2 linked regions of the Labilibaculum antarcticum genome follow. Each later gene encodes a partner of the first gene's protein in a complex. Links are inferred from orthologs where the notes say so. Each region holds a gene or a part of one and is shown on either strand. Other genes may lie near its edges.

Region 1 (15,707 bases):
GTCCAAATCCTTAAGATCTGTATAGCCAAATATTAGACTGAACAATGAGGCGAAAAAATCTTGTGCAAGCCTGTTGCTATCAAATAATCCAATTACATTGTTTAAGGTCGTACTTTTGGAAGAGAACGCTAAATTGTCAGTAATTGATTTTATTATTGGCTCTTTCTTATATGACATAGTTTTTATGAATATAACAGTTAAATGCTATTGCTTTTCTATCTAAAAGTCTGTGAATTAAACATCAAAAATACAAATTAATTTAGTTATCGAATCTTCTTCGTTAAAAGAAAACATTTTGTTAGCCTGTTTTTTTGTGCTGATAAGTTTATATCCCGAGTTCTATGGATAATCCAAACAATTCTAGTTATAAATTCATTTTATTTAGGCTACTACAAATAGATTACGCATACAAGTTCCTAATCATTTGTTTTAGCAGTAAAATTTTCTACTTAATCCGAGTTGTGTGCAAATTGTGTGCAACAGCAAAAAAAAGCACTTACATCGTAATGATATAAGTGCTTTGTTATTAGGGGGTGGGCCCACATGGGCTTGAACCATGGACCCCCTGATTATGAGTCAGGTGCTCTAACCAGCTGAGCTATAGGCCCGATGAAAACAAGACGGTAAAAGTATTTCATTACCTTTGTTTTGCGAGTGCAATGTTACATATTTGTATTGAATTATTCAATACTTGAAACCATTTTTTTATGCAAAAATACAATTCCATACCAAATATAATTTTCGACTTTGGAGGTGTGCTCCTTAATATTGATACGAGTCAGGCAGTTAAGAGTTTTAAAGAGATTGGTTTAGTTGATACTGATTTGGTGAAAAAAGAATATCAAACCAATGGTTTGTTTGATCGTTTGGAAAAAGGTACAATAAGTGCTGATCAGTTTCGCCTCGAAATAAGAGAGTATATTAAGGCCGAAGTTAGCGATGAGCAAATTGATTGTGCGTGGAATTCCATGCTTTTAGATCTGCCTTATGAACGTTTAGAGCTATTGGGAAAGCTTAAAAAGAGCCATCGAATATTCCTTTTGAGTAATACAAATATAATTCACTGGGAAGCTTATATGGGAATGATTCAAAAAGTTCATGGTGTTTGCCTTTCCGACTTTTTCGAAAAAGATTATTATTCTCACAATATGGGCCTGAGAAAACCCGATCCTGAGATTTATACAGCTCTTCTTAAAAATGAAGGCTTACTTGCTTCGGAAACTTTATTTATTGATGATATGTATGCAAACTACCAAGCCGCAAAATCGGTAGGAATGCAGGCTCACTTTCTTGATCTGGAAAATGGAGAAACTGTTTTGGATTTGTTTTAAATTGGAAAGGAAAGTTATTTCTTACGGAAACTTCCCATTGTATTGTCATAATTGATGTAATACAATCCATTTTGAAGCCCTTCCAATTTAATTTTGTCACCAAAGCCTTTAAAAACGATATTACCGTAGTTATCGTAAATCTCGTAAAGAGTTTCATTGGTGAATAGTAACTCATCTTTTACTTTTTCGGGACCAAATGTAATGGCTGGTAAAGCAGACTGATGTTTTATTTCCGAAGAATAATTTGGTGTTTCTGTATAATCTAACTGATAAATTCTGAATTTGTTTTCGCCTGAGTGTGGGCGTACATTTAACTGATATTTATTTATTTGAGGGAGGCCAACACCTTCAACTTCTCCTATCGTGATCCATTTGTTCCAACGATATTGTTGAACGATAAATGGTAATGAACCTAGTTCATCTTTGGTAGTCCAATTCAAGAATCCTTTTTTATCAACAACGGCGCTTTGCAGGTTGAACGAACTAACGGGTTTAATGGATTCAGCATTAATGATTTTTGGCAAACATCCATTTTTATAATGAAGAGTAATGTTTATTTTCTCTCCAATAGGAAAATTAAATTTAGATAAATCAATTTCAAAAGCACTGCTGTTAATTTCATCAGCTGAGGTCATTCCATTAACAGTCACCTCGTACACACAAAATCCCACTCCCGAATCCGAAAATGGATTCATTACATAGATATTTTTGCCAAGGAAAATCCCATTTAATTCGAGTTTTTCTCCATTAGCAAAATTAAATATGAAAAGAAAAATGAGTAGTGTGACTTTGTTCTTCACTATGTAAAATCATGTTGGTCTAGATGCAAGATACTAAAACAAAGAGTGATAAAAAAAAGTTTGAAATGGATTATTTATGAATCCAATCTCCGTGACCTTTAATGATCTCTGTAAGCTCATGAATGGCACTCTCACTGGGGATGTTTTTTTTAATTAATTCACGACCTTTGTATAAAGATACCTTTCCGGGTCCGGCACCTACGTATCCGTAATCAACGTCACCCATTTCGCCAGGACCATTTACAATGCAACCCATTACTCCAATTTTCAAGTGAGTTAAGTGTGAAAACTGTTTTTTTACTTCTGCAACAACATCCTGAAGCTGGAAAAGGGTTCTTCCGCAACCCGGACAGGAGACAAACTCTGTTTTACTTGTTCTTACCCTTGCGGCTTGTAAAATTCCAAATGCGGTTGAGTTAATCTCTTCATGGGAGAGTTTACCTTTATTATCAAGCCAGATACCATTCCCGAATCCATCAAAATACAAACTTCCTAAATCAGCTGATGCTTTTAAATGAATATCTTCCAGATTCGATTCTTCGAATGATCTCTTAAAAATTATCGGCGTTTTGCATTTAGATTGAACCAACCGGAAAGCAAAAGCTCTTTGTTCTGCAAATGCATTTTGATGCTTTGAAGAGCATACCAAAACGACTTTTGGATTCTTGATGATTTGCCTAATAAATTCATCAGATAAATCGGAATAGGCACATTCAACAAAAAGGATATCGGTGTGAAAGAAGGCTAAATTCGCGTTCGAAAACTCCTTAGCTTGAAAAAGAGGATAGGTGTTTTCCGCAAAATTATTTGCCATTTCCCAACATACCTGGTCAACAATTATTCCTAATTCTTTTGGGTAATCGGCAAAAATAGGGTCGAAACCATTCACAAACAGATAATCGCTGGCAAGTTTGCCTTTCTCCCATTCAAATGTATCCTGATTCAGAATGAAACCTGCTTTTTCGGGAAGTTCTGACGAAATGTATTTTTCATGACTTGCATCAGTTACCACAACAGGTACTTTACCGCTGCCAATATTCCCAAGCAGTAATGTCGATCTTTTGTAAAAATCAAAAAGATTAATGTCTGTATTTTCAATGGGCAAAATTGGAGCATGACCAATTTTTTCCGAAATATAATCAACTAGTTTTTTTCCTACCGGAGATTCTATTTCCGGATCTTCAGTTAGTGATATCCGAACCGTATCGCCAATTCCATCATTTAAAAGTGCTCCTGTTCCAACGGCCGATTTAATTCTACCGTCTTCACCTTCACCAGCTTCGGTTACGCCTAAATGCAAAGGGTAATGCATGTTCTCATTTTCCATTTCGCTAACTAGCAAACGAATGGTTTTCACCATCATTACCGTGTTGCTCGATTTAATGGAAATAGTAACATTTTCAAAATTTTGTTCTTTGCAAATTCGCAGAAATTCCAAAGTCGCTTCAATCATTCCTCTGGGTGTGTCGCCATATCTGCTCATGATTCTGTCTGATAAAGACCCATGATTTGTTCCTATTCGAATAGCAGTGTTGTGTTCTTTGCAAACACGAAGAAAGGGAATGAATTTATCTTTTATTTTTTCAAGTCCCTCCTGATATTTAGCTTCTCCATAGTCAGGAGTCTTAAAATCGGCTCTTTTATCAACAAAGTTTCCTGGGTTTATACGTACTTTATCCACATATTTTGCTGCAATTAATGCGGCTGCAGGATTAAAATGAATATCAGCAACTAAAGGGGTATTGTATCCTCTTTTAACCAGTTCTTCTTTTATGAACCTCAGGTTTTCAGATTCCTTAGTTCCTTGGGCAGTTAATCGAACATATTCTGCTCCCGATTCTATCATTCTGATGGATTGCTCAATACTGGCTTCAATGTTATTGGTATCAGTGTTGGTCATTGATTGAATTCGAATGGGATTTTTAGCACCAAGCGGAGTATCGCCTATTTTCGATTCTGATGATAAACGACGAGAGTAGTTAAATATATCTTTGCAAAAAAGTTTATGTTTCGAGAAACTCATTTATTAGGTTTTAATATTGAAGTACAAAGGTAAGGGATAAATTTTATAAATTTGATGAACCTTTACAGGAAGCTTTGCAAGATATGCACTAATTTTATTTGTGAACTTTTGTGATGTACTTGGTTGTTATTTGTAGTAAAAATGAAATAGATTTTATGTCAGTAAAAGTTCAGGAAGTAAGCAAGCTATACGGTAAACAAAAGGCTTTGGATAATTTGAGTTTTGAAATTAATCAAGGTGAGATTGTTGGATTCTTAGGGCCAAATGGTGCAGGGAAATCAACAATGATGAAGATAATTGCCGGGTATATTCCTCAAACTTCAGGTTTGGTAGAGGTGAATGGACTTGATGTGAGTACTGACTCATTAGAAATAAGAAAGCAAATTGGATATCTGCCCGAGAACAATCCATTGTATCAGGAAATGTATGTAAAAGAATATCTCGATCATGTGGCATCCATTTATAAATTGGGTAAAAACAAAGCAAAGCGAATTGCCGAGATGATCGATTTGACCGGATTAGGTGTGGAACAGAATAAAAAAATTGCATCTCTTTCGAAAGGATATCGCCAAAGAGTCGGGATTGCTCAGGCATTAATTCATGATCCTAAAGTATTGATATTAGATGAGCCAACTACCGGATTGGATCCGAACCAACTTTTGGAAATTCGAAAATTGATTCAGGATATCGGCAGAGAAAAAACCGTGATGCTTTCTACGCATATCATGCAGGAAGTAGAAGCTTGCTGCAAGCGTGTTTTAATTGTAAATAAAGGAAAACTGGTTGCTGATAGAAGTATTGATTTTCTGGCTGCTAACAAATCAGCACAACGAATTGATGTCGAATTTTCTTCGGAAGTTTCTGCTGATTTATTACAGGAAATTAACGGAGTGGTTGAAATCGACGCTCTTGGTGAAAACCGGTATTGTTTTGTTTCCAAAACGGATATCCGTAAAGAAGTATTTCAATTTGCTGTATCGAAAAATCTGGTGATTTTGGAGATGAAAACCCGATCGGAAAATTTAGAGGATATTTTCCACCAACTCACTTTGTAATTTTATCTGTTTTGATGTAGCTTTAAGTTTACAAAAAAAACAATATGAAGGAAAATGAGATTACTGAAAAGATAATTAAGGCTGCAATGAAAGTGCATACTACTCTTGGGCCAGGATTATTAGAATCAGCATATCATGAATGCCTGTTTTATGAATTGCAAAAAGCTGGTTTAAAAGTAGAGAAAGGAAAAGCACTTCCGATAATTTATGACGGAGTAAAACTAGATTGCGGTTATCGACTCGATTTGTTTGTTGAGAATCAGATAATTGTTGAGCTAAAATCAATTGAGTCATTTAAGGATATTCATTTAGCACAAACACTAACCTATTTAAAACTAGCAGATAGAAGGCTTGGACTGATGATTAATTTCAACGTTGAAAAGTTAAAGTACGGTATCAAGAGAGTTGTTAATGGTTACTAATGTTTCTGAGGGCTCTTTGTGGTAGAATAAAATAGTTTTTTGCGAGTTTAAAAAATCGACCACAGAGACCACGGAGTTTCATAGAGAAAAAAACTTTCTTCTTTTAATACCGTCTTCGTTTATAAAATATTTGAATCTCTGTGCTTTTTTACCCTCTGTGTGCCTCAGTGCCCTCTGTGGTAGAAAAAACATGTTGTAAATTGTTTCTGTAGGGCTAAAGAATGTTTACCACCTAGAAAAAATGAATCAGTTTAATTCTCATACTTCCAATTTTTCTAAGTCTTGCTCATCCTCTGTGTACCTCAGTGCCCTCTGTGGTGAAAAAATTGGTTCTGTAGAGTTAAATAATGTTTACCACCTAGAAAAAAAATGAATCATGGCAGTTTTGCCCTCTGTTTCCCTCATTGTTCTCTGTGGTAAAAATTAAGTTTGTTCAAATGATATTGAAATTATTTAGCTTTAAAGTTCTTCAGGGGTGAAAAAAGATATCCTAAATTCCCACTATAATTAAGACTTACAACTCTTTATTGGCTCGGAAGTCCCTGTTTTTCAGTTCAAGCATTTGTTTAAATGTTGTAAAAGCAAGTGTTTAGTTTTGTTTATTTCCGAAATAATACTTTCCTTTGCCCCGAATTATGTGGAAAGATTTGGCTGCTTGCAACCACGGAAAAAAATGCTAAATGGTGAACTATGTGCTTTTCGGCGCATAGACAACCAACCATTGCTTTCCCGTATCGTGACTCCGTTATTTACTTAGCGGACTTAAACAACATTGCCTGTCGATTTAATGGATGCAATTCATGATGTCGACATCACAACTAATTATTATTAAATTATTATGGGATATTTATTCACATCAGAATCTGTTTCTGAAGGACATCCAGATAAAGTAGCGGATCAAATTTCAGATGCTTTATTAGATAAGTTTTTAGCTTTCGATCCAAATTCGAAAGTTGCTTGTGAAACAATGGTTACTACCGGGCAGGTTATTCTTGCTGGTGAAGTAAAAACCAATACCTATATCGATGCTCAGGAAGTAGCTCGTGAGGTAATTAGCCGCATTGGTTATACAAAAAGCGAATATCAATTTGATGGCAATTCATGTGGCGTTTTATCAGCTATTCACGAACAATCGCCTGATATCAATCGTGGTGTCGATCGTGAAGATCCAATGGCACAGGGAGCAGGTGATCAAGGAATGATGTTTGGTTACGCTTGTAAAGAGACTGATGATTATATGCCTTTGGCTCTTGAACTTTCCCATCGCTTATTGATCGAATTAGCAGCTATTCGTCGCGGAGGAAGAGAGATGACATACCTTCGTCCTGATTCAAAATCGCAGGTTACCATTCAATATGCCGATGATGATACCATCGAAAGAGTGCACACTATTGTGGTTTCCACTCAGCACGATGATTTTGGCCCGAATGATGAATTGATGCTGGCAAAAATTAAAAAAGACGTTCGAAACATATTAATACCTCGTGTAATTAAACAATTACCAGCGCGTATGCAGGCTATGTTCGATGAAAATTTCATTTTGCACGTAAATCCAACAGGAAAATTCGTAATTGGAGGACCTCACGGCGATACCGGTTTAACCGGTCGTAAAATTATTGTGGATACCTACGGCGGAAAAGGGGCTCACGGTGGTGGCGCATTTTCAGGAAAAGATCCTTCGAAAGTTGACCGTTCTGCGGCCTATGCAGCCCGTCATATTGCCAAGAATTTGGTTGCTGCAGGTGTTGCAGAGGAGTTGTTGGTTCAGCTTTCGTATGCAATTGGAGTTGCCGAGCCTGTAGGAATTTATGTAAATACCTACGGAAAATCGAACCTAAGCCTTACCGATGGTCAAATTGCCGATAAAGTTACCGAGCTTTTCGACTTACGTCCGGCTGCTATCGAGCAACGATTGAAATTGCGTAATCCAATATATGAAGAAACAGCGGCCTACGGTCACATGGGGCGAACTCCTCGTACCGTTGTTAAAAAATTCGAATCTCCCTATTTTGAAGGATTAGAGCTTGAGGTGGAATTATTCACTTGGGAGAAATTAGATTATATCGAGAAAGTAAAAGAAGCTTTCAATTTGTAAACAACAACAAATACAATATATGCAAAGCCGTTCCATTTATTTGGAATGGCTTTTTTATTGCCAATTATTTAAAGCGTAAAATTTATTTGGGGGGTCCCCCTGCGGGGCGGGCTTTCCGTTCCAACTCCTCACTCGTACCTCGTTGCGGGGTTTCCACTGTAATCCCTAACCCAAAACCCAGTTTCAACATGGCACCAAACATTTTTCCTCCCCATTTAAAGTAAGCTTTGTTAAGCATATGGCAGTAAGTCACAATAAATTAATAAACTATTACCAAATAGCAACAATTCACAGATGTCAAATAATAATATGTAATCTTCAAATAAAATATTACCACTCTCAACTAAAATAGTACTACTCTCAAATAATATTTTATCGAAATTAAACCCTATTTTATTCCCAATAAATAATAATCTGATACCAATATGTAGCAATATCAGCTAATTATTGTTAGCTTTATTCCTGTTACAATAAGAATATTGCGTTGTCAAGCTAATTCATAAATGAATCATTATGAGACGAAAAGTTAAAAATTCAGTTGCTATTAACGAACTAATTAGGTTCGAAATGAAACGACAAGGATTAAGCGCTCCTGAACTTGCACAAAAAATGAACATTGGTCTAAACTCCATGTATCATATTCTAAAACGACCAAGCATGCAAATTGATCGTCTTTGGGAGGTTTGTGAAGCACTGCAATTGAATTTCTTTAAAGTTCTGGCTGATGAAATAAACATTACTAATCCTGTCGATCCTCAAATGGATCAATTGCAACAAGAAAATAAAATGCTTCGAGAAGTAATTCAACTATTGGGAAGCAGTAAATAATAAAATACTTGAGTAATACTTGTAAATTCCGGCGACAATCACTAAATTAAGACTCTAAGGTCTTTTATTAAAAAAGAGCAGCCTAAGCATAGTATTTACTCTAAATTTTAAAAATGAAAAATTGGTATTTATACATAGCACTACTTCTGTTTACAGCCTGCTCTAGCAGCGGAGATATGATCGATGAAATGGATGAACTTCCCAATAAATCAGAAGAAATGATGGAGGAAGAAGAAACATCGGCAAATTTTGTTTCCGATGCTCATCCAACATCAGGAACTGCAAGTATTAGTGAAGATGGCTTAACACTATCTTTAAGCAATTTTAAATCGGACGACGGGCCTTTGCTAGAGCTTTATTTAGCGACCGATTTATCAGCTAAAACCTACGTTTCTCTGGGTGACTTAAAAGGACTCAACGGAAATTATCAGTACAGTATTCCTGAAGGCACTGAGTTGGAAAGCTTAAAATACGTGATTGTTTGGTGTGTCGAATTTAGAGTAAGTTTCGGACACGCAGTTTTGCAGTAGATTTTTTTAAGATAAAATATTTTTGAAGCCCGATCTTATAATCGGGCTTTTTTTTTGTGCTCATTGTCTTTGATGGTGAAACACAAAACTGAATTGTATTTTATGATTCCTCCTGACTGCCCTAGGTGCTTTTGAAGTTAAATCTTTTTAGGATAGTGCTTCAACGTATCTTCAATACTTTTCTCAACAGGAATAAATTCAAAATTCAGAGCCTCTTTTATTTTCCGGTTCGAGTAGTATTTTATATTGTGAGATGCCCGGGCTGTTTCTTTTGTAAGTACTGCTGGTTTAAATAGAAATATTGTTTTCAAATAAGCTAATCGCCAAGCAAGTTCGGTCAATTTTCTACCAGCATATTTTTGTGGACTGGCAATTCCCAAATATTTCGCAATGGTTTTGAAAATAATTTCATAGCTGCAATTATCACTATTCAGTATAAAACGTTCATTTACAACATCACTTTCCATCAACTCAATCATCGAACGGCTTACGTCACGAACATCAACATAGCCCGTAATTCCTTTGGTGTAGTATTTTAAACCTTTGGCAACGGTTTTAAACAGAAGAGAACTTCCTTTGTCCCATTGTCCGGGCCCAAGAATAATCGATGGATTCACGATAACTGCATTTAATCCTTCTTCTATTCCTCTCCATACCTCCAATTCCGATCTGAATTTACTGGCTGAATAACCTGATCTTTTTTCTTCAGGGCTCCAAGGTGTTTTCTCAGTAACAGAATTTTCTCCTTCCTCAGGCGAACCCAAAGCTGCAACAGAACTTATCATGCAAAATTTTCGGATGTTGGCTTCCAGGCAGGCATTTATCAAATTGCGGGTTCCTTCTACATTTATGTCCTGCATATTTTTGCGGTTTTCCTTCTGGAAAGAAACGAGCGCAGCACAATGGTATACATCTTCAATGTCTTTAAGTGCATCCTCTAACGAAAAAGGATCCATCATATCTCCATCTATCCATTCAATGGATTTAAAAAGTTCGTTGGCATTGTTAGAGTAGTAAGTAAAAGTAGTGCGTACGAACTCGATATTGCTGTTTTCCCTTTTCAAGGCACGAACTTTATTGCCTTTCGAAAGTAAATCAAATAATAAATGCGAGCCAACAAGACCTGTTCCTCCAGTAACTAAAATCATAAACTGTTAATTAATTATCATCCCTAAAAAAAAGAAGGGATTGTAAATTTGATATAAAAAAAAGAGGGCTATTGAGCCCAATTTAATTTAATACTTTGTGTCATTTGGGTATGTACACTTAAAGGTACCGGACTGGTTCCTGCAACACTTTCTATAATTTTCTTTTCTTCAGCCGTGTAATTCCTATTTGGAAAATTAAATTCAACGATTACTTCAGAAACTCTTCGGGGATCGCTGGCCATAATTTTAGTGATATCCAGCTCGGTTCCAGTAATATCAATATTGTTATCTCGAGCAACAATTCCCATAATGGTCATAATGCAAGTCCCAAGTGAGGCCGCTAATAAATCGGTTGGCGAAAATGCTTCTCCTTTTCCTTGATTATCAGTTGGTGCATCGGTGAAAATTTTATTGCCCGATTGCAAATGAACACACTCGGTTCTTAAATCACCAAGGTATTTTGATTTGATAGTTATCATGCTGTTTATCTATTTAGTGAAGTGTAGTAAGCAATTTTGGTTCTGTGAATTTAAGGATTATAAAATAGATAGTAAAATCTTCATACGAGTTAGATAATAAAATTTACTCTAGTTGGAATATATCGAATTAGAAGTTTAATTTCTTGTTTATTCTTATATTTTTTCAATTGCATCAGAAATGATTTTTAGTTCAGTATGTAAGATATTTATGGATTTTTTTAATTGGTCTTACTGTTAGTTTTACTGTTTTCATTTTTCAAGAAATTTGTGTCTTCGTATAAGAAGAAAAATTCTGCAGGTTGAGATTCTAACCACGTAAATAAATACTTGCTAAAAAGATACTTCAGGCATTTTTGCATTGAGGTATCTTTTTTTATTGCTTTCAAATATGAAGATATATTCTTCTATTAATTTCAAATTATAAGCAATCTGCAATGTCTCTAAATCAGTCAACTTTTATTGACTGATTAAATAGAGCTTAGATCCTTGATTCTACAATCACTATGACCATCAATTCTTGTATTTTTTCTATATTTGTAAACTTTTAATACAAAATAAGATAATTTAAGTCGATATAATGCCGAGAAACATTTGTCAATCAGTATCACCCCGATAGCTATCGGGCTTGCACAGATAATGATGAATGCAAATACTAATCGGTGTTAGCGAATTCAAGATAAATATTACAATAAATGAGCACTAAATTCCCAGAGTACAAGAAACTTGATCTATCACAGGTCAATAAGGATATTCTAAAAGATTGGAAAGAAAATAACACATTTGAGAAAAGTTTGGAGACTCGTGAAGGCAATCCTACTTTTGTTTTTTATGAAGGACCTCCATCTGCAAATGGTATGCCGGGTATTCACCATGTTATGGCACGTGCTCTTAAGGATATTGTGTGCAGATACAAAACTCTTAAAGGATTTCAGGTGAACCGTAAAGCGGGTTGGGATACTCATGGTTTGCCGGTAGAACTTGCTGTTGAGAAAGAATTGGGAATTACTAAAGAAGATATTGGAAAGAAAATCTCGGTTGATGATTACAACCAGGCATGCCGTACCAATGTTATGAAATATACCCGTGAGTGGGAAGATCTGACTTCTAAAATGGGATACTGGGTAAACATGGAAGAGCCATATATTACCTACGATAACCGTTACATAGAAACACTTTGGTGGTTGTTAAAGCAAATGTTCGAGAAAGATTTGCTTTACAAAGGATATACCATCCAACCGTTCTCTCCTGCGGCAGGTACTGGTTTATCAACTCATGAGTTGAATCAGCCAGGCTGTTATAAGGATGTAAAAGATACCACAGCAGTTGGTATGTTTAAGGTGGCTCGCGATGAAAAAAGCGAATTCATTTACGAAGGATTAGATTGTGATGCTTATTTTATTGCCTGGACAACTACGCCATGGACACTTCCTTCGAATACAGCTTTGGCTGTTGGATCAAAAATTGAATACGTTCGTGTTCGAACTTTTAATCCATATACAGGAATTCCTTGTGTGGTTATTTTGGCAAAAAAACTGTTCTATAATTTCTTTGATAAAAAATACGAAGGACTTGAATTGGGGGAATATGAAGTTGGCGACAAGCGTTTAACTTTCAAGACTCTTTCGGAACATGTAGGAGCAGATTTGGAAGGTGTTCGTTACGAGCAAATTATGCCTTTGGTTAAACCTGAAGGTGATGCTTTCCGTGTTATTCTTGGTGATTTTGTCACCACAGAAGATGGTACAGGTATCGTTCATATCGCTCCAACTTTTGGTGCCGATGATGACAGGGTAGCTAAAAGTGCTGGTATCTCTCCATTAATTCTTCGCGATAAAGAAGGTAAAATGCAACCAATGGTTGATCGTACCGGTAAATTCTTCAAAATTGAAGATTTGAGCGAAGAGTTTGTAAAAGAATTTGTGAATGTTGAGGCTTACGGCGAGTATGCTGGTCGTTTTGTAAAGAATGCTTACGATCCAACTTTAACCGATAAGGATGCAACTCTGGATATTGATATCGCTGTTGCATTGAAGAAAGAGAGTTTGGCTTTTAAAGTTGAGAAACACGTTCACAACTATCCACATTGCTGGAGAACAGATAAACCAATTCTTTACTATCCATTGGATTCTTGGTTTATCCAAACAACAAAAGTTCGCGATCGTATGATCGAACTCAATAAAACCATTAACTGGAAACCTAAATCAACTGGTGAAGGTCGTTTCGGAAAATGGTTGGAGAATTTACAAGATTGGAACCTTTCCCGTTCCCGTTATTGGGGAACTCCACTTCCAATTTGGGCGAGTGAAGATCGTACAGAAATTAAATGTCTTGGTTCTGTTGCCGAATTAAAAGCTGAGATTGAAAAGTCGATGGCTGCCGGTTTCATGACCGAAAATATACTTGCTGATTACATCGAAGGAGATAACAGCAAAGAGAATTACGAGAAATTCGATCTACACCGTCCATACGTTGATGGTTTGATTTTGGTGAGTGAAACGGGGCAGAAATTGTTTCGTGAGCTCGATTTGATTGATGTTTGGTTCGATTCAGGAGCTATGCCATATGCACAGCAACATTATCCTTTCGAAAACAAAGAGAATTTCGACAAGCTGTTCCCAGCTCAGTTTATTGCTGAGGGTGTGGATCAAACACGTGGATGGTTCTTTACTTTACATGCTATTGCAACAATGTGTTTTGATAGTGTTGCTTTTGAAAACATCATCTCTAACGGTTTGGTATTGGATGTAAAAGGCAATAAAATGTCTAAACGACATGGAAATGCTGTTGATCCTTTTGAAACCATTGAGAAATATGGTTCAGACCCATTGCGTTGGTACATGATTACAAATGCGCAACCTTGGGATAATTTAAAATTCGATTTGGGTGGTGTTGAAGAAGTTCGTCGTAAATTCTTCGGAACTCTTTATAATACTTATAGTTTCTTCCAATTGTATGCAAATGTTGATGGATTTGATTATTCTGAAGCTGATGTTCCAATGGAAAACCGCCCTGAAATAGATCGTTGGGTTCTTTCTCTTTTGAATTCCTTAATTAAGGAAGTTGAAGAGTGTTATGAAACCTATGAGCCAACTCGCGCGGGTCGGGCAATACAGAATTTTGTAAATGAAAATCTTTCAAACTGGTACGTTCGCTTGTGTCGTAAGAGATATTGGGGTGGAGACTATTCTACCGATAAGATTTCGGCTTACCAGACTCTTTACAAATGTTTGGAGACCATTTCGATATTGGCTTCACCAATTGCTCCATTTTACATGGATCAGTTGTTTAAAGATCTAAATTCAGTTAGTGGTCGCTTTAGCGAAGAATCGGTTCATTTGGTTAATTTCCCTAAATATGATGCGGAAGTAATTGATTCTGCTTTGGAAGAAAGAATGGATATGGCTCAGAAGATTTCTTCAATGTCATTAGGATTGCGTCGTAAGGTGAAAATCCGTGTTCGTCAGCCTTTACAAAAGATTATTATTCCAATTCTTGATGAAACAATGGTTCCTCAGTTAGAGGCAATTAAAAACATCGTTCTTTCTGAAATTAATGTGAAAGAAATGGAATTTATTACTGACACATCAGGAGTTTTAGTTAAAAGCATCAAGCCTAACTTTAAGACCTTGGGTCCAAAGCATGGTAAGATAATGAAACAAATTGCTGCTGAAATCGGTAAAATGAATCAGGAAAACATTATTGCTTTTGAGAAAGACGGCAGCTATTCAATTATTGTAAATGATGTAACTGTTGTATTAGCACCGGAAGATGTAGAAATTGCTTCGGAGGATATTCCAGGATGGTTAGTTGCTAATGAAGGGAAACTTACTGTGGCAATGGACGTAAACATAACTGATGAATTACGTAAAGAAGGAATAGCACGGGAGTTTATCAATAGAATTCAAAATTTAAGAAAAGAAAGTGATTTTGAAGTAACTGATAAAATCAAGCTCGAAATTATGATGCACGATTCTATTAATGATGCGGTACTTGCTCATAAAGAATACATTGGGAGTCAGACTTTAGCTGTCAGTTTAGAATTAGTTAAGAAATTATCCAAGAATGAAGCCAAAGCAGTAGAGATTGAGCAGGGGATAGAGAGCTTTATTAAGATTGAAAAAGTTAGTGAATAATTGATTTTTTGTTATCTTTAAAAAAAATAGAAACAATGACAGAAAAGAAGCGATATACAGACGAGGAGTTACAGGAATTCAAAGATTTGATTAAAGCAAAACTTGAGAAAGCCAAAAAAGATTACGTGACTCTAAAAGAAGTAATCTCGAATAGTTCTGGAAATGATACTCAAGATACTTCGCCAACTTTTAAAGTGTTAGAGGAGGGAGCATCCGTATTGTCTAAAGAAGAGGCTGGGCGTTTAGCTGAGCGTCAGGCAAAGTTTATTTCTCATTTAGAATTAGCTTTAGTTCGAATTCAAAATAAAACTTATGGCATTTGCCGCGAAACAGGTTCTTTAATTGCTAAAGAAAGACTTCGTGCTGTTCCTCATGCTACATTAAGTATCGAGGCTAAAAACAAACAGTAAGATCTTTTATAGAATATATTAAATGATTGGAAGAATAATCTTCCAATCATTTTTGTTTACTATTATCAGATTTTATTTATTTGAAATCTGAATATAGAGTAATAGTTAACGTTTAAACAATCAATATGTCTTTATTTAAGAAATCGGCAGCACTTATCGTGGTACTACTCATTTTGGACCAGGTACTAAAAGTTTGGATTAAGACCCATATGATGCTTGGGGAAGAATTTTCGGTATTCGGAGATTGGTTCCTGATCCATTTTATCGAAAACAATGGAATGGCTTTCGGTATGGAATTGGAAGGTGAATGGGGTAAAATTCTTTTAAGTTTGTTTCGAATTTTTGCTGTTTGCGGTATTGGTTGGTATCTGCATGATATTTCGACCAAGAAGGCTCCTTTGGGATTAGTTATTTCAATTGCTTTGATTTTTTCAGGTGCAATGGGAAATATTA
Region 2 (15,585 bases), 400 kb from region 1 along the record:
CCTAAACCAGTACTGGTTTCGTTTGCTGTTGTTTTAGCACTGGTTGTTCCAAATTCTGTAAATAATTTTTTCACTTCTTCTTCCGGAATGCCTACGCCTTCATCACTCACCGAAATTTTTATAGTGGACATATTTTTAATAATGCTTACAGAAACTGTCGTTTGAGGATTGGAATATTTAATTGCGTTGCTTAATAGATTGTGCAAAACTTGCTCTATCTTATTTTTATCAATGGAAATTAAACCTATAGCATCATTTGAACGGAAATTGATTTTAATATTCTTTTTCTTCGCGAATATCTGGTTGATTTTTATTGTATTTATTACAAGGGTTTTAATGTCTTGCTCCTGTTTATCCAATTCAAGTTTTCCCAATTCAATTTTTGAAATATCTAATAATTCATTAATTAGATTTAATGAAAATTGACTACTATCTTTAATTAATTGTAGAAATTCAATTTTATCGTCATCAGAGAAATCATTATAAGAATCTAGAATTAAAGTAGAAAAGGACTGAATAGCTCCAATCGGATTTCTAAGATCGTGAGCCGCAATTCCTAAAAATTTTGATTTTTGTTCGTTAAGAATCTGTAGTGTATTGTTTTGCTCTTCAAGCTTTTTCTTATGTGATTCCAATTCAGTATGATCATCAACAATTACTAAAATGTACTCTTTGCCATAGTATTGAATATACCTTGTTGAATACAAAAAATGTTTGGTTTGTTTTTGTATGTCAGAATAGAAATCTCTGGATAGTTTTCTTTTGTTAGTAGGGACTTTTTCAGACATGGTTTGTAAAATGTCTTTTTTGAGGATGCAATTTAGGCAATGAGAAGTTTCTCCGCACAATGCATTTTCTTCAACGGCGAACTTACAACCTAAAGCATTGCCGCATAAATTTCCAATAATGGTTTCTTCCCGTTTTTGAAAGAGCAGTGAAAAAGATTCATTCATATTCTCAACACGCGCATTCTTATCCAAAATAAATAAGGCTGATGTAATATTATCGAATAAAATATTTAAGAATTCATTTGATTCTTTGAGGTTTTTGAGATTGATTGACATCGGTCTTTATGTTTTAAAACTGTACACTTACTTGGGTTTTTACGGAATTTTTATTGAAAGGATACTTAAAATTAACAATCTTTAATGATAATAATTAGGCAGAATAGCCTACTAAATCTAAAAAGTAGTAATTTTGTCAGGTAGCATGATAAAATTTCATGTTTTGCACTTAGGTAACAAGCAAATTAGATTTTTTTTTGATGGATATACAAACAGTAAAGCATCGTTTTTCGATTATCGGGAATACATATTCTTTAAATAGATCACTTGATATTGCTATTCAAGTCGCTCCTACTGATTTATCGGTTTTAATATCTGGAGAGAGTGGGACAGGAAAAGAAGTCTTTCCCCAAATAATACACCAGTTTAGTTCAAGAAAACATTCTCCTTATATTGCTGTGAATTGCGGTGCTATTCCTGAAGGAACAATTGATTCGGAATTATTTGGGCACGAAAAAGGTGCATTCACAGGAGCTTTGTCCGATCGAAAAGGATATTTTGAGGTTGCTAATAACGGAACTATTTTTTTGGACGAGGTAGGAGAACTCCCCTTATCAACGCAAGTTAGATTGTTACGTGTTTTAGAAACCGGAGAATTTATTAAGGTTGGTTCATCAAAGGTTTTAAAATCGGATGTTAGAGTCGTTGCGGCAACAAATATAAAAATACCAAAAGCGGTAAAAGAAGGTAGGTTTCGTGAGGATTTGTATTACCGTTTGAATACTGTACCCATTACCATGCCTCCTTTACGGGAACGACAAGAGGATATTTATTTGCTCTTTAGAAAATTTGCACAGGATTTTGCTGAGAAATATAGAATGCCACCTTTACGACTTGATTCTGGTGCTCAACAGCTCCTTAGATCTTACCGTTGGCCAGGGAATATTCGACAGTTAAAAAATATAACAGAGCAGGTTTCCATTATTGAAAAAGAAAGGCAAATTGGAGCTGATATACTTAAGGGATATCTTCCTCTGAATGATGAGCAGATGCTGCCAGCTATTTATACAGATACCTCTAAAAAGGATCAGGCATTTTCATCGGAACGGGAAATTCTATATAAGGTTCTTTTTGATATGAAACGGGACATGACTGATTTGAAAAAATTGGTGTTTGAGCTCATGCAAACCAGTGGTGACTCATCTTCTTTACAAAAGGATAATGCGAAGCTGATTCGGAAATTATATGAGGATCAGGAAATGGATGTTTTTCACCATCAAGCTTCACCGCAAGCAACTCCCAATGTTTCTTCTCCTAAAGATTCGAAAATTCAAGATACTGAGGAATTTGTAGAAGAATCTTTATCACTTGAAGATAAGGAGGTTGAATTGATCCGGAAGGCCTTGGATAAGCACAATGGAAAGCGTAAGTATGCAGCACAGGATTTAGGAATATCCGAGCGTACTTTGTATCGTAAAATCAAAGAATACGATATCAACTAATATTCACAATTTATTGTTATTTTTATTCTCAATATATGAATTTAATTAAAGTCTTGTTTTTAAGTTTTTGCGTAACCTTTGTGGTAACGGCATGTAAGGTTTCCTATTCATTTACAGGAGGAACACTTTCAGATGATGTGAAAACTTTTTCCGTTCAATTTTTCCCTAATAGGGCACTTTTGGTTAATCCCAATTTGAGTAATCAGTTTACAGAAGCACTAAAAGAGAAATTTCGTGGGCAAACTGCCTTGGATGAGATAGTGGATGGAGAAGGTCATTTGAACTTTGAGGGTGAAATAACCGGATATAGAACCCAAGCTTTGGATGTTACTGCAAATGATATATCTGCAACCAATCGCTTAACAGTAACAATAAAAGTACGGTTTATAAATGAATTAGAACCGGATAATGATTTTGACAAGAGTTTTACAGCTTTTAGAGATTTTGATAGTACCCAGCAGTTGAGTGATGTGGAAGAAGGTTTGGTGGAAGAAATTTTAGAAGACATTATTGATGATATATATAACGCAGCCGTTGTAAACTGGTAAAAAATGGATGGAAGTTTATTACAAGATTGGATAAGAAATTCTGGTAAAATGGATCGAGACAGTCATCGGGAATTAAAAAGCCTGATTGACCAATATCCTTATTTCCAGACAGCTCATTTGCTCTTGTTAAAAAACTTGCATGATAATCAGAGTATTCGGTTTAAGGAAGAATTGAGAAATTCGGCTTTGTACATTCCAGATCGGCGTCATTTATTTTTATTGATACAAGATCAGATTAAGATTCAATCCAGATCGGAAAGCTCAGAAAAGATAGTTGCTGTATCGGAAAAGCCAGAGTCGGTTTTACAGGAGAAACTAGATGATGTTCAAGTAAAAGAAGTAGAGAAAATTACTGACCTTCCTGCAGAGGAAAAACAGCTTGTGTCTGAAATAGCACATGCAGAATCAGATGAATTGATTGATTTATTTGATGAGTCAGAACTTGTAAATTCGGATTTTTCTCAGGAAGATAGAAGTACTGATAAACTTGAGGTTGTACAAGCCGCGAATGATGAAATACTAGAGTTTGCAGATGCTGAAGATAAGAAAGAGGAGTCTGCAGAGCAAGAGGAAATTAAAGAGGCATTGAGCGACTCAGAATTGTTGGTAGCAGCAACGGAAGTTTATCATATAGGTTTTGGAGGCAATTTGTACACTTTGACAGATGAACCTAAAAAAGAGGAAGAGTTATCAGACAAAAGGGAAAATCATACTTTTACTGATTGGATGACTGTAGTTGATACGAATACTAAGTCTGAGGAAATAGATGATAATTTGAATCCTGAAAAGGGAAAAGTGAAAAAAGGAAATAATCTTATTGATAATTTCATTCAAAATGAACCAAGAATCAATAGAAGTATTAAAGTTGTTGAGAAACAAGAAGATATTTCATTGGGGAGTTTAGAGGATAAAGATGGCTTTATTAGTGAAACTTTGGCCACTATATACGTGAAACAGAAACTATTTGATAAAGCGATTGCGGTTTATGACAAATTAGTGTTGAAAAATCCCGAAAAAAACCTTTACTTTGCGGGTCAGATTGAAAGAATAAAAAAATTAAAAAACAGTAAATAGATAAGTATGTATACCTTTGTAATTGTATTGACCCTTATTGTTTGTGCGCTTTTAGTGTTAATTGTATTAGTGCAGAACTCAAAAGGAGGTGGATTAGCGTCTAATTTTTCATCCTCGAACCAAATCATGGGAGTTAAGAAAACAACTGATTTTCTTGAGAAAGCAACTTGGTTTTTAGCAGGAAGTTTATTATTTCTATGTCTTGCAGCAGCAGGGACTATTAATCGTGGTGAAGTAGAAGGTCAGAAATCACAAATTGAGCAGCAGTTGCAGGAAACTGAAACGGCTCCTGAGGTTCCTGCTTTCCCAACAGAAGCTCCTTCTACAGAAAAGGATACAGCAAAATAAGAAAAGAAAAATATCTTTGATATAAAAAAAATGTCAGTATGTCATATCATACTGACATTTTTTTGTATGTGGTCATCTATCTATTCGTTAGTGTATTTATGTAGTCTTTAATGAGATATTGCCAACTGTGTTATTCATTTTTTATTGATAATTTGAAAATTGAGTCGGATCTCGGAAATAATGTCAATGAATTCCCTTTGGCATGGATTGTGAAGATAAGAAATGGTACTTTGTAAATTAATAACTTTAAATATTTTGAAAATGGCAGACTTAAAAGGTAGAATTCTTGCTGGTAAAATTTTGGTTGAAGCTATAGAAGCTGAAGAAAAAACTGCAAGTGGTATCATTATTCCGGATGCTGCAAAAGAGAAACCAATGCAAGGTAAAGTTGTATTGGTGGGTTCTGATAAAAAAGATGAGCCCATGGAATTAAAAATCGGTGATACGGTTTTTTATGGCAAATATTCAGGAACAGAATTGGTGATTGATGGGGATGATTATCTTTTAATGTCTCAGTTAGATGTTTTGTATATTGCATAATTAACTACACGAAATTTCAAAATTAAGTAAGATATGGCTAAAGAAATAAAATTTAATATAGAAGCTCGTGACCTTTTAAAAAAAGGTGTTGATGAGTTGGCAAATGCAGTAAAAGTAACTTTAGGACCTAGTGGTAGAAATGTTGTTATTGATCGCAAGTTTGGTGCTCCTCAGATTACTAAAGATGGTGTTACTGTTGCAAAGGAAATCGAATTGGCTGATTCCGGAGCAAATATGGGAGCTCAGATGGTTAAGGAAGTGGCTTCGAAAACTGGTGATGATGCTGGTGACGGAACTACCACTGCTACTGTTTTAGCACAATCTATCGTAAATGTTGGATTGAAAAATGTAACTGCAGGTGCTAATCCAATGGATTTAAAACGCGGTATTGATATTGCTGTTGCCGCTGTTGTTGCTAACATTAGAGAGCAAGCTCAGGCTGTTGGGGATAACTTCGATAAGATTAAGCAAGTTGCTAAAATCGCTGCAAATAATGATGAGACTATTGGTGCACTGATTGCTCAGGCGATGGAAAAAGTGAAAAAAGAAGGTGTTATTACGGTCGAAGAAGCAAAAGGAACAGAAACTTACGTGAAAGTGGTTGAAGGGATGCAGTTTGACAGAGGATACATCTCTCCGTATTTCATTACTGATCCTGAAAAAATGGAAGCTGATCTTGAGAATCCATATATCTTATTGTACGATAAGAAAATTTCTACAATGAAAGATTTGATGCCGGTTCTTGAACCAGTTGCTCAGACAGGTCGTCCGCTGATGATTATTGCTGAAGACATAGATGGCGAAGCATTAGCTACTTTGGTTGTGAATCGTTTAAGAGGTTCATTAAAAGTTGCGGCTGTTAAAGCTCCGGGCTTTGGTGACAGAAGAAAAGAAATGTTGGAAGATATTGCGATTCTTACTGGCGGGGTTGTTATTTCTGAAGAAAAGGGAATGAAATTGGATCAAGTAACTATAGAGATGCTTGGTCAATCAGAAAAAATTACCATTGATAAAGAAACTACAACTATTGTAAATGGTAATGGAGAAAAAGAGGGTATCCTTGGCCGTGTTTCTCAAATCAAAACTTTAATCGAGAATTCAACTTCTGATTACGACAAAGAAAAACTTCAGGAAAGATTAGCCAAATTGGCTGGTGGTGTAGCTGTACTTTATGTTGGTGCTGCTTCTGAAGTTGAGATGAAAGAGAAAAAAGATCGTGTAGACGATGCATTGAGTGCTACTCGTGCGGCTGTTGAAGAAGGAATTGTTCCTGGAGGTGGTGTAGCGTACATTCGAGCAATTTCTGCTTTGGAAAACCTTAAAGGTGATAACGAAGACGAAACAACAGGTATCGAAATTATAAAGCGTGCCATTGAAGAGCCATTGCGTCAGATTGTTCTTAATGCTGGTGGCGAAGGTGCTGTAGTGGTTGATAAGGTGAGAGCCGGCAAAGGCGATTTCGGTTACAATGCTCGTGTTGGAGAATATCAGAATTTATTCGAAACAGGTGTAATTGATCCTGCTAAAGTTGCTCGTGTAGCTCTTGAAAATGCAGCTTCAATTGCTGGAATGTTCTTAACTACCGAATGTGTTTTAATTGATATTAAGGAAGAAGCTCCTGCTATGCCAATGGGTGGCGGAATGGGCGGAGGAATGCCTGGAATGATGTAAAATAATCATATCATATTTTTAAAAAGGCGGCCAAGTGGCCGCCTTTTTTAATTTTTACAATTTTAGTATTTAGAAACTGATTCTTACTTAGAGAAAGAAGGTAAGAAGATATTGAAAAGAGATCTTGCCGGAACGATAGAGGCATTAGGGAGGGCTACCGGTCCTCATTTACCTTTTGAGCTTAAAAGAGACGGGAAGCTTGTTGATCCGAGGGATTTTTTTCAACAAGAGTTATCCGTTTTAAAAAAAAATAGAAAAAAGGGGATCGTATGATCTACTTATCTTTTACTCTTTTCAATTTTTTCCATAATGACTTCTTGTACTGGTCGATTTTCAATTTTTGAATCCAGCCATGAAATAATATCCAGATATAGAAATGCTCTCTTTTCAAATGGATCATTAACCCATTTTTGCAAATCAACTCTCGATTTTTTCAATTCATCTTTTAATTGATCCGGACTAATCGAGCTTAGTTTTCTTAGGAAACGGAGGATGTATTTTTGCACTTCCTGTAAATCTTCCATTTTAGCCAGAAAGCGATAGGTCGACCGAATTTGGTATTCCAAGAGTTCTGTATTCTCCAACTCGTAGTGGCTAATCAGATTTAGTATTCTGCCAAAGCAGTGAATGTCACCACGAAGCGTGGTGTCTCTTACGTCGGAAATCCGATTCAAATATTTAATTGCCTCCTTGTATTGACCATTGCCGAAGTACAAACAAGCAATTTTATAGTAGAAAACCAAAGCGCGGTGATTGTCCATTCCAAATTTATTCTCTTCAAGAAAACTTTCAATCTTTGGAATTAAATGTATTCCTTTATTAAATGTTCCATCCATAAAATGCCTGTTTATTCTATGCATGTACAGAAACATATGTAAAAGTATATTTAAATTCGAATTGTGATTGAATTGCTCTTCATTCTCCAATTTTCGCAATAAGTGCAGATTCGTTTTAAATTTAGTTACATGATTCGTATAGAACAGAGCTACCAATACGTTGTTAAGTCCTTTCAGATACAAATCAGTATGGATGTGAATCATTTCTGGATTGGTTTGGAAGAGGTCAACCCATTTTTGTGCATACTTGTAGCACATTAAGAAATCCTGAACGATCAAATAGTACCAAACGTAGGATTGAAACAGGTACAATTTTTCGAAGAAACTTAAAGTTTGAATATCATATGGATACAGATTGGTGTTGAAAAATTCTTTCACCATCAATAGATCTTTCTCATTTCGCACATATCCTACTTTAAGATATAAACCATAAAGTCGAATCGACATGTTCGAGAAAAATACCACCCCATCCATTATCTTACTTATTTCGGTTGCTTCCTTGGTAATTTCCTCAGCTCTGTTTTCAATACTTTTAGTAACGTATTGTGATTCTATTAACTTCTCGAATTGTACGATTTCAAATATCAGAATATTCTTCTTGTTTTTCCAAGCCAATGCTTTTGTTTTATCAAGTATTCTTAAGCTTTGCTGATACAATCCTTTGTTATACAGGACTTTCGCATGATCAATTTGCTCACGAATACTGATGCTGATATCATGATTGATCTGAGTTAATCTTAAACTTGTAAGTAATTGCTTGTACAAGTGGGCTTTTAAATTCGGAAGCTGAGATTGTTTAATATCTTTTGCTTTTTTTAAAATAATGGCCTCATGGTATTCATCCATTTTGTCCAAAACATCGAAGAGTTGTAAGAATTTAGTTTCCTTTTCGCTGCTAATTCTATTCGCATACAACTTAAAATTTCGCTTTTCAGATTTCGAAATCGATTTAATCAATTGAAACAGAGGGTCTATTTGTTGCTTAGGCATTGTACAGGATGTGTGAGTTAACTACTTGGTAAACAGTATCGGTTTTAGTTTTCATTTTGCTTGAACTTCGTAGTTTGTGTCAAAAAACGATTTTCGTAAACTCAATTTATGAGTTACATTTGAATCATCAAATCAGGAGAATGATTCAATAAAATAATCTTGAAACGGAATATGAATACAACAAATCTGTTATCAAAATTAACAAAATCTGAGAAACTAGAAACAGTTATCGGATTAAATCAAGCTCTTGAATGTATTGGAGTCGATCAAATTAACAAAGATCTTAGCCGAAATCAGGCTATTGAAATTGGAAATGTGATTGTTGATAAATTTGCAGGTGTAATGAATTTGACTAAATTGGTTGAATCTATTAAAGAAATGGTTTCGGTTGAAGAATTGGAAGCATTTAAAAATGAAATATCCGGTAAGTTAAACTCTGTTGCAATGAGTGCAACAAAAGCTCCAATTTATCAGAAACGTTTAACGACCTTGAAAAGTAGTTTTGAGGAAGTTTCTGGTGACAACGTACTTTGAAAAACCATTTGTAGTTGTTAATTCAATTGCAATTTTTTAGAGAGTTAGTGACACTATCCCCCTTGTGTTATTAATGATCTAACTATTAACCAAACATGAAGAATACTAAGTTGTGATGGTTTTGTAAGGAAATGAACGATTTCTTTTTGGCTTGTTAGTAAATATTTACGAATGATCCAATCCGTTAGAATTAGTAGTTTAAAAGTAAGTTAGGTGTGATTATACTTTTTTTGAGAAACATTTCATACTTAATCGGATCTCTTAGATTCTTCTTGTTATTATTTAGACCATCTTTTTGATTATGTTTTAATATTTAGTTGTGATAACCGGACAGGATTCTTCCTCTCCGGTTTTTTTATGGGATGTATTGAGAAATTGTGTCCTTCTAAATTGTGATTTTAAAATACAAACGGATCGAAGTTGGTACTGTTTCGGTATAGATACTGATTGAATTGATTTGATCTAAAGGTATTTTCTCGTAAGATTCGTAAGTGATGTTGTTACGGTCAAGAATATTATGAAATAACACACCAACTTCACATTTTGTCTTTTTAGGATTGAACTTGTAAATAAGTGCTGCATCGAGTCTTGTATAATCTGGTTCTGCTACAATTTTATTTTGGCTGGAATAAATTGGAAAGCCTGAACCATATATATAACTAGCAGAGATATAAAATGGGGTAAGAGATAATAATCCCGCTGTTTTTATTTCATGACGCTGATCGTGCAACGCTCTTCTATATTCGTTAGTATTGAAATAATCAAAATTCTCGAGAGTTTTGCTGAGTGTGTATGAAACCCATAAGGTATGATCACCAATGTCTTTTTTTGCAAAAATATCTAAGCCATAACTTTTACTTTTTCCCAAAGATATATTTCCTTCGTTTCGATATTTGTAATATCGTGTATGCCCGTCGGTTTTTTTGTAATAGCCTTCAACACTAAACGTGAATCCATTGTTGTTGTAGGATCCTCCTGCAACATGATGAACCGATTCCAATACCGGAATGTCTTTTTCATCGGCACCCACCCAGATGTATCGAAAATCACCATTTTCACTTATCACGGAACTTTTGGTTATAAATTGTTTGTACAAACCCCATGCGCCATTTATGTTAATGTTTTCAGAAAGTTTCAGACTAAGAGAAATTCGTGGTTCCCAGTAAACTTTATTGATATTGATTGGATAATTGGCAAGGAATCCGGCTTTTATGGAAATGCCATTACTGATATTTAAATTGTTTTGAAAATAGCCGCCAATTCTGTCTGCTCTTGATTTTATATGCAGGATATTGATATCTAGTGAGTCTTCCATTAAATTGACTTCATTGTTGATGTAATTAATTCCGGTCTCGAAATTTTGATCTTCAGCAAAAACAAATGAATTTTTAAGTGTTGCTCTGTATTCTAAAATGCTGTTTTTGGATTTGTCATCTCTTCTGAAAAATTCTTCGTTGGTATTAATTCTGGTTATAGACACCACATCGCTGGTTTTGGTATCTAACTCAGATCGGGAAACAGATAGCGAGCTGGTATTTCCATTTCTCCATACTTTTCCGTAGTTAATGGAACCTCCAAATTGATTATTGCCTTCAAATTTGTGTTTTTTCGCATTTGTATACGATTCTGTTGTGATATCGTACGAATACCGATCTTCTCCGGTCATCAGGCTTAGTGACAAATTATCTCCGTTCTCCCAATTGCTTGTAAATTTAAAGTTGATATCATGAAATTTATAATCCGGAGCTACATCTAAATCACCGAAAGAGGAAGCATTATTTCCCGATAGTAAGGCTTGTCCTAAGCCTTGTCCCTGAAGATTTGCGTTTGATGCAGCATACTTTATCCGTTCATCTTTAAAAAGGTTGTAATAGGTTTGCCGAAAAGCCAACAGTACAGATGACCGTTTTCCGATAGGTTGTTCGTAGGAACCACTTGCCGTGATATTATTTAAGGTTAGATTTAGAGTAGGTTTAAGGCGGCTGCCGTTTTTGCCGGTAATGTGCACAATTCCACCAACCCGATCGCCGTAGCGTGCATCGAAACCACCTTTTAAAACCTCAATATTTTTTACAACCAAAGGATTAACCGCACCAATATCTTCATAAACATTTTTTAGTCCCCAAAGGGTTATGTTATCGAATAATACCTGACTTTCGCCTTCGTACGATCCCCAAATAATCAGGTCGTTTTTTTGTTCTCCCGCAGCTAGAATTCCTGGTTGTAATCGAAGCAATTCAAAAACAGAATTGTCGTTATTGGTTGGAAGAAAACCTGCTATTTTATGGTTTAATTTTAAGTTTCCTGCCTGATTGCCCATTTTAATAAATGTCTGAACAATTTTATCTGTAACTGTAATTTCGGGTAAATCGGTACTCGCTGCGGTAAGTAAAATGTTTTGGTTTGGACCTTGATTCACAAGTGTGTCGTGAATAAAGTACCCTAAATAGGAAGCTAAAATTCGAAATGTACTGTCTGTTTCCGAAGTAAATGAAAAATTTCCCCGTTCATCGGTAGCCATGGGTGAATCGTTAATGGTTAGATGAGAAAAAGGAAGAGGCTCCAAGCTTTCTATATCGAGAATTTGTCCGAAAATACGATATTGAGTAATTTTCTCTTCAGGGTAAATTAAAAATACCTCATTCGATTTTTGATAATTAAGAGGAAGCTTTCGCAGAAGAAAGTCTATTGTTTTATCTTTTGAAGAAAAAGACTTGTCTATACTTACCGTATAGTTGGCAAGTAGATCATTGTTAAAAGAAAGTTGAAAATCATACTTATCCCTTAGATCAATCAATACTTCGCTCAAAGCCTTTTTTTGTGCAAGAACTTTAATTTTTTGAGCAGAAATATTTGAAAAAACCAATCCTAACAGTAGTAAGATGATGAGTCGTTTCACTTATTGGGCATTAGGGGTTATGATGTAATTGTTATTGGGACCTTTTACAAATTTTAATCCGAGTGGCATGCAAACAGTATGCAATGTCATCTCTACAGATTTCTCTTTATGAAACTTCCCAGTATAAATTAAATCAAATTTACCCTTTTCTACAATATTAATATTGTATTGTAGTTCAATTTCCTCAAAAACAAGTGGTAAAGGTGTTTTAGTAAACAGAAATAAATTATTACGCCAAGATATTTTGTCCTCAGTATTTTCACATTTCTTGAGCTCTATTTTTCCATTCTTGGTAACAAAAGCATGATCGTTAGGCAGTAAAAGAATTTTGTCTGAAGTTAGGGTCGAAACAACCTTCACTTTACCGGTGTAACAGGTTACCTTGTACTGATTTCCTCTTGCATAAATATTAAAACTAGTCCCTAAAACACAGGTCTTGCCGTAGTTCGAGCTTATTTCGAATTTGCTCCCTTTTGTAATTTTAAAGAATGCTTCTCCTTCAAATTTCACTTTTCTCGAAAATTTCCACCAGTATGGTTTATAAGATATGCTTGAGTTTGCGTTTAAATCAACTATTGATTGATCAGGTAAGTTGATGCTTACATGTTCCCCTTTTGGACAATGAATAGTTTTTGTGTAAAGATTTATAAAACCAGTGAATCCCAACAGAATTAGAATGCAGGCAGCTGCTGCATATTTTACCCATTGCAATCTCACCACTTTAGTAGGAGCAGTTGGAGCAGAGGTTTTCTTCGAAAGCTCTTTCCATACATCCTCTTTGGATTTTGAATAAGTGACTTCGATTTTCGGAAGTGAATTTAGAAAATCCATATCCGGGTTGAGGTCGTTATGTTGGTTGTTGTTGTTCATTTATCTTCCTAATGCATTTCTTAAATATGAAAGTGCGTATGACATTCTTTTTTCAACAGCTTTTACGCTGAGTTCTAATCGATCGGCAATTTCCTGGTATTTTAAGCCTTCCATTCTGCTCATTAAAAAAACAGTTCTTTGTTTTTCTGAGAGTTCTTCCAGGGCCGTTTCATATTTTGTTTTTAGTTCTTTGTAAGCTAGTTGATCTTCAGGTGTGTGATTGTCAACAGCAGGTTCTAATTTCACTAAGTATTTTTGGGCTACTTTTTCTCTTCTGTATTTGCTGATAAAAAGATCGCCTGCAATTTTGTAGAGTAATGATCGTAAAGGTTTCTCGTCGAAATCTAAATTTTTCTCCCACAATTTCATGAAACTATCTTGTGCAATATCAGTGGCCAGTTCTTCATCACGGGAACGATAGTAAATATAGTTCCTGATTGAATCGAAATGGTTGTCAAACAATAGTTTAAATTCTTCCTGTGTCAAGGCTAGGGGATTGGTTTAGAGTAAAAATAAACTTTTTCGGTGAATTTGGTGCAGAGGATTCAAGCAATACTCTGCACCAGTTTCAATTTTTGTTGATTCAAATCTACTATTTGTCCCTAAGTCTTAGGTGTATTCCAATTTCTATTTCTTCTGTTACCGTTTCGCCGGCATCATTAACGTATGTGTAAGTTGCAATGTTATCACATTCTCCGTCACCATAATCAAGTCTTGCAAATTCAATTTGGTTTTGAGTAAAGATGACCAATCCACTTACAATTACTCTGCAAGTACCAATTCTCACCAATGGATTCTCTGCATCAATTGTTTTCGAATATTCATTTTGCTCTGAATCTACGCAAGTAACAGAACCTCTAATTTCGATCATATCATCGCTAACATCCCACTTTGTATCCAATCCTGATACCCATTCTTTGGTTCTATCTTCCGAACGGAAAAGAGTAGTTTCATCAGGAAAGGTGAAGGTTAATTCACTTGTGCTTGCAAACATTTTTGATACCCCTTTTTCACCGGTATATTCAATACGTTTCCATCCATCAATAGCAATACCATCAATTACTAAGTCGAGAGTAATTTCACGAACGGCACCATCTGCACAGGGAGCTGCAGTTAGCTCAATAATAATAGTACCACTAATAACACGACCGTTGTTAAGAACAGTAGAATCGCCATAATTAATAGTAATTGTCATTGGGAAACGACTTACTTCACCAAATTCGATGGATACATCAGGCAATTGGTCGGTTTTGTATCGCTTCCAAAGGTTCAGGAATTGACAGTAACGCTCAGTGACTGCACATTTTGTAGATGTTGTAGCTTCGTCAAAGTCAGCTTGTGCAAATGAGAATAAATCAGTTTCATAATCAACCGATAGCATAACATCTTCGGTTAATTCTTCAGAAGCAACAACAGTCTTAACCGTGTTGTTCAATTCAACCTGATCTTCGTTCAATACATCAATTACATCCTCGCTTTTATCACAAGAGAAAAATACAACTGCTAAACTTACTACTAGTAAAAAAGAAAACTTTTTCATGATTCTAATTTTTTTATGATTTTACATTTAAGTTTTATGAGCTCGCTTACTTCTGAACCGACAAACTGGAAAATCACCCTACCGGAAAAATGATTTATTTTTAATGTGTTGATATTTAGTTAAATATTTAAATCTGATTTTATTACTGCTGATAATATCGGCTTTCGATTTCCACCTCTAAATATTAATGGATATCGTAGTTTTTTCCTACTTAATTTAATTGTAATTAGAAAGTTATGATCTTAATAAAGATTAGTTTCGTGATAGAGTTTTTAAAATATTTCCTTAAAGCATGCGTAACTACTTAACCAGTTTCGATACTGATGATTTTTATCTGAAAGTAGGAATCAGGTTTGCTCTTTAATCTCAAATATAAGCTCTATGGTGCAGTTTCCCCCGCTAGCGCGAGCTTGTAGCTCGTGTTCTACGAAAGTAGAATTATAGCCTACCTATGGCAATATGAGTATTTTTTGCAATGGCATAATAATCAACTAGAAATTTTATTGAATATTGCTTAATTTGAATGGGTATTATATCAGTGTATAAATCTGTTTGTCAAATGGTGTTAATTACAATATTTTGAGCCGAAAATATAAGTTTGACTTCGTCGATTTTCAATTCAGAATAAGGAAGGTCTGTACTTCATTAGCTTTGTAACAGTATATTGGATTGACGTTTTTGTTCGTGAGAAATATTTTGCTGCTGTTGCTAAGAGTTTAGAGTATTGTTGCACGAACAAAGGAATGCTTATATATGCTTACTGCATTATGCCTAGTCATATACATTTGATATTTAATGATCAAAATTCCGATCCGGGTAAAATTATAAAAGAGTTTAAAACCTATTCATCAAAACAAATTCAAAGCTTGATTGAAGAAAATCCACAAGAAAGCAGAAAAGGATGGATGCTTTGGATGATGGAACGTGCAGGGAAAATGAATAGTAATGTGAAAAATCGACAATTTTGGCAACAATACAACAAGCCAATTGAATTGTGCAGCAATAAAGTAATCTCTCAAAAATTAGATTACATTCATAATAATCCTGTAGAAGCTGGTTTTGTAGAAGAGGCACATCACTGGAAATATAGTAGTGCAGAAAATGATGCAGGAGAAGTAGGACAGATTTCGGTTGAAATATTGTAGCGTTTTAACTACTTCGCAGAACACGAGCTACAAGCTCGCGCTAGCAGGGGTAGGTTAAAAAAGGAAATTCTCTTTCCCCCCGCT

The links.
Region 2: the proteins of metK (region 1) and groL are in contact, whole or in part, in a cryo-EM structure (PDB 8P4O), measured with the Escherichia coli proteins. The link is inferred for Labilibaculum antarcticum from one-to-one orthologs.

Annotation. Positions count from the first base shown.
Region 1 is NZ_AP018042.1:2,423,177-2,438,883, forward strand. The notes cover bases 5,625-8,597. They hold metK (methionine adenosyltransferase), read left to right. Parts: upstream 5,625-6,469; coding sequence 6,470-7,726; downstream 7,727-8,597. Other genes in these bases: ALGA_RS09615 (GxxExxY protein), read left to right, coding at 5,625-5,631; ALGA_RS09625 (hypothetical protein), read left to right, coding at 8,240-8,554. Also shown: ALGA_RS09585 (ABC-three component system protein), read right to left, coding at 1-177; ALGA_RS09595 (HAD family hydrolase), read left to right, coding at 708-1,331; ALGA_RS09600 (hypothetical protein), read right to left, coding at 1,346-2,026; ispG ((E)-4-hydroxy-3-methylbut-2-enyl-diphosphate synthase), read right to left, coding at 2,202-4,154; gliding motility-associated ABC transporter ATP-binding subunit GldA, read left to right, coding at 4,310-5,209; more of ALGA_RS09615, read left to right, coding at 5,254-5,624; ALGA_RS09630 (DM13 domain-containing protein), read left to right, coding at 8,668-9,084; ALGA_RS09635 (NAD-dependent epimerase/dehydratase family protein), read right to left, coding at 9,222-10,232; ALGA_RS09640 (OsmC family protein), read right to left, coding at 10,301-10,711; ileS (isoleucine--tRNA ligase), read left to right, coding at 11,404-14,844; ALGA_RS09650 (TraR/DksA family transcriptional regulator), read left to right, coding at 14,880-15,254; ALGA_RS09655 (lipoprotein signal peptidase), read left to right, coding at 15,380-15,707. UniProt on the Escherichia coli protein: Catalyzes the formation of S-adenosylmethionine (AdoMet) from methionine and ATP.
Region 2 is NZ_AP018042.1:2,827,905-2,843,489, forward strand. What follows is about bases 4,518-7,368. They hold groL (chaperonin GroEL), read left to right. Parts: upstream 4,518-5,049; coding sequence 5,050-6,687; downstream 6,688-7,368. Other genes in these bases: ALGA_RS11180 (co-chaperone GroES), read left to right, coding at 4,738-5,016; ALGA_RS11190 (hypothetical protein), read right to left, coding at 6,966-7,368. Also shown: ALGA_RS11155 (sensor histidine kinase), read right to left, coding at 1-1,064; ALGA_RS11160 (sigma-54 interaction domain-containing protein), read left to right, coding at 1,262-2,506; ALGA_RS11165 (LptE family protein), read left to right, coding at 2,542-3,054; ALGA_RS11170 (hypothetical protein), read left to right, coding at 3,058-4,128; preprotein translocase subunit SecG, read left to right, coding at 4,135-4,476; more of ALGA_RS11190, read right to left, coding at 7,369-8,513; ALGA_RS11195 (hypothetical protein), read left to right, coding at 8,685-9,047; ALGA_RS11200 (TonB-dependent receptor), read right to left, coding at 9,433-11,946; ALGA_RS11205 (FecR family protein), read right to left, coding at 11,947-12,816; ALGA_RS11210 (RNA polymerase sigma factor), read right to left, coding at 12,817-13,302; ALGA_RS11215 (hypothetical protein), read right to left, coding at 13,409-14,356; ALGA_RS11220 (REP-associated tyrosine transposase), read left to right, coding at 14,974-15,501.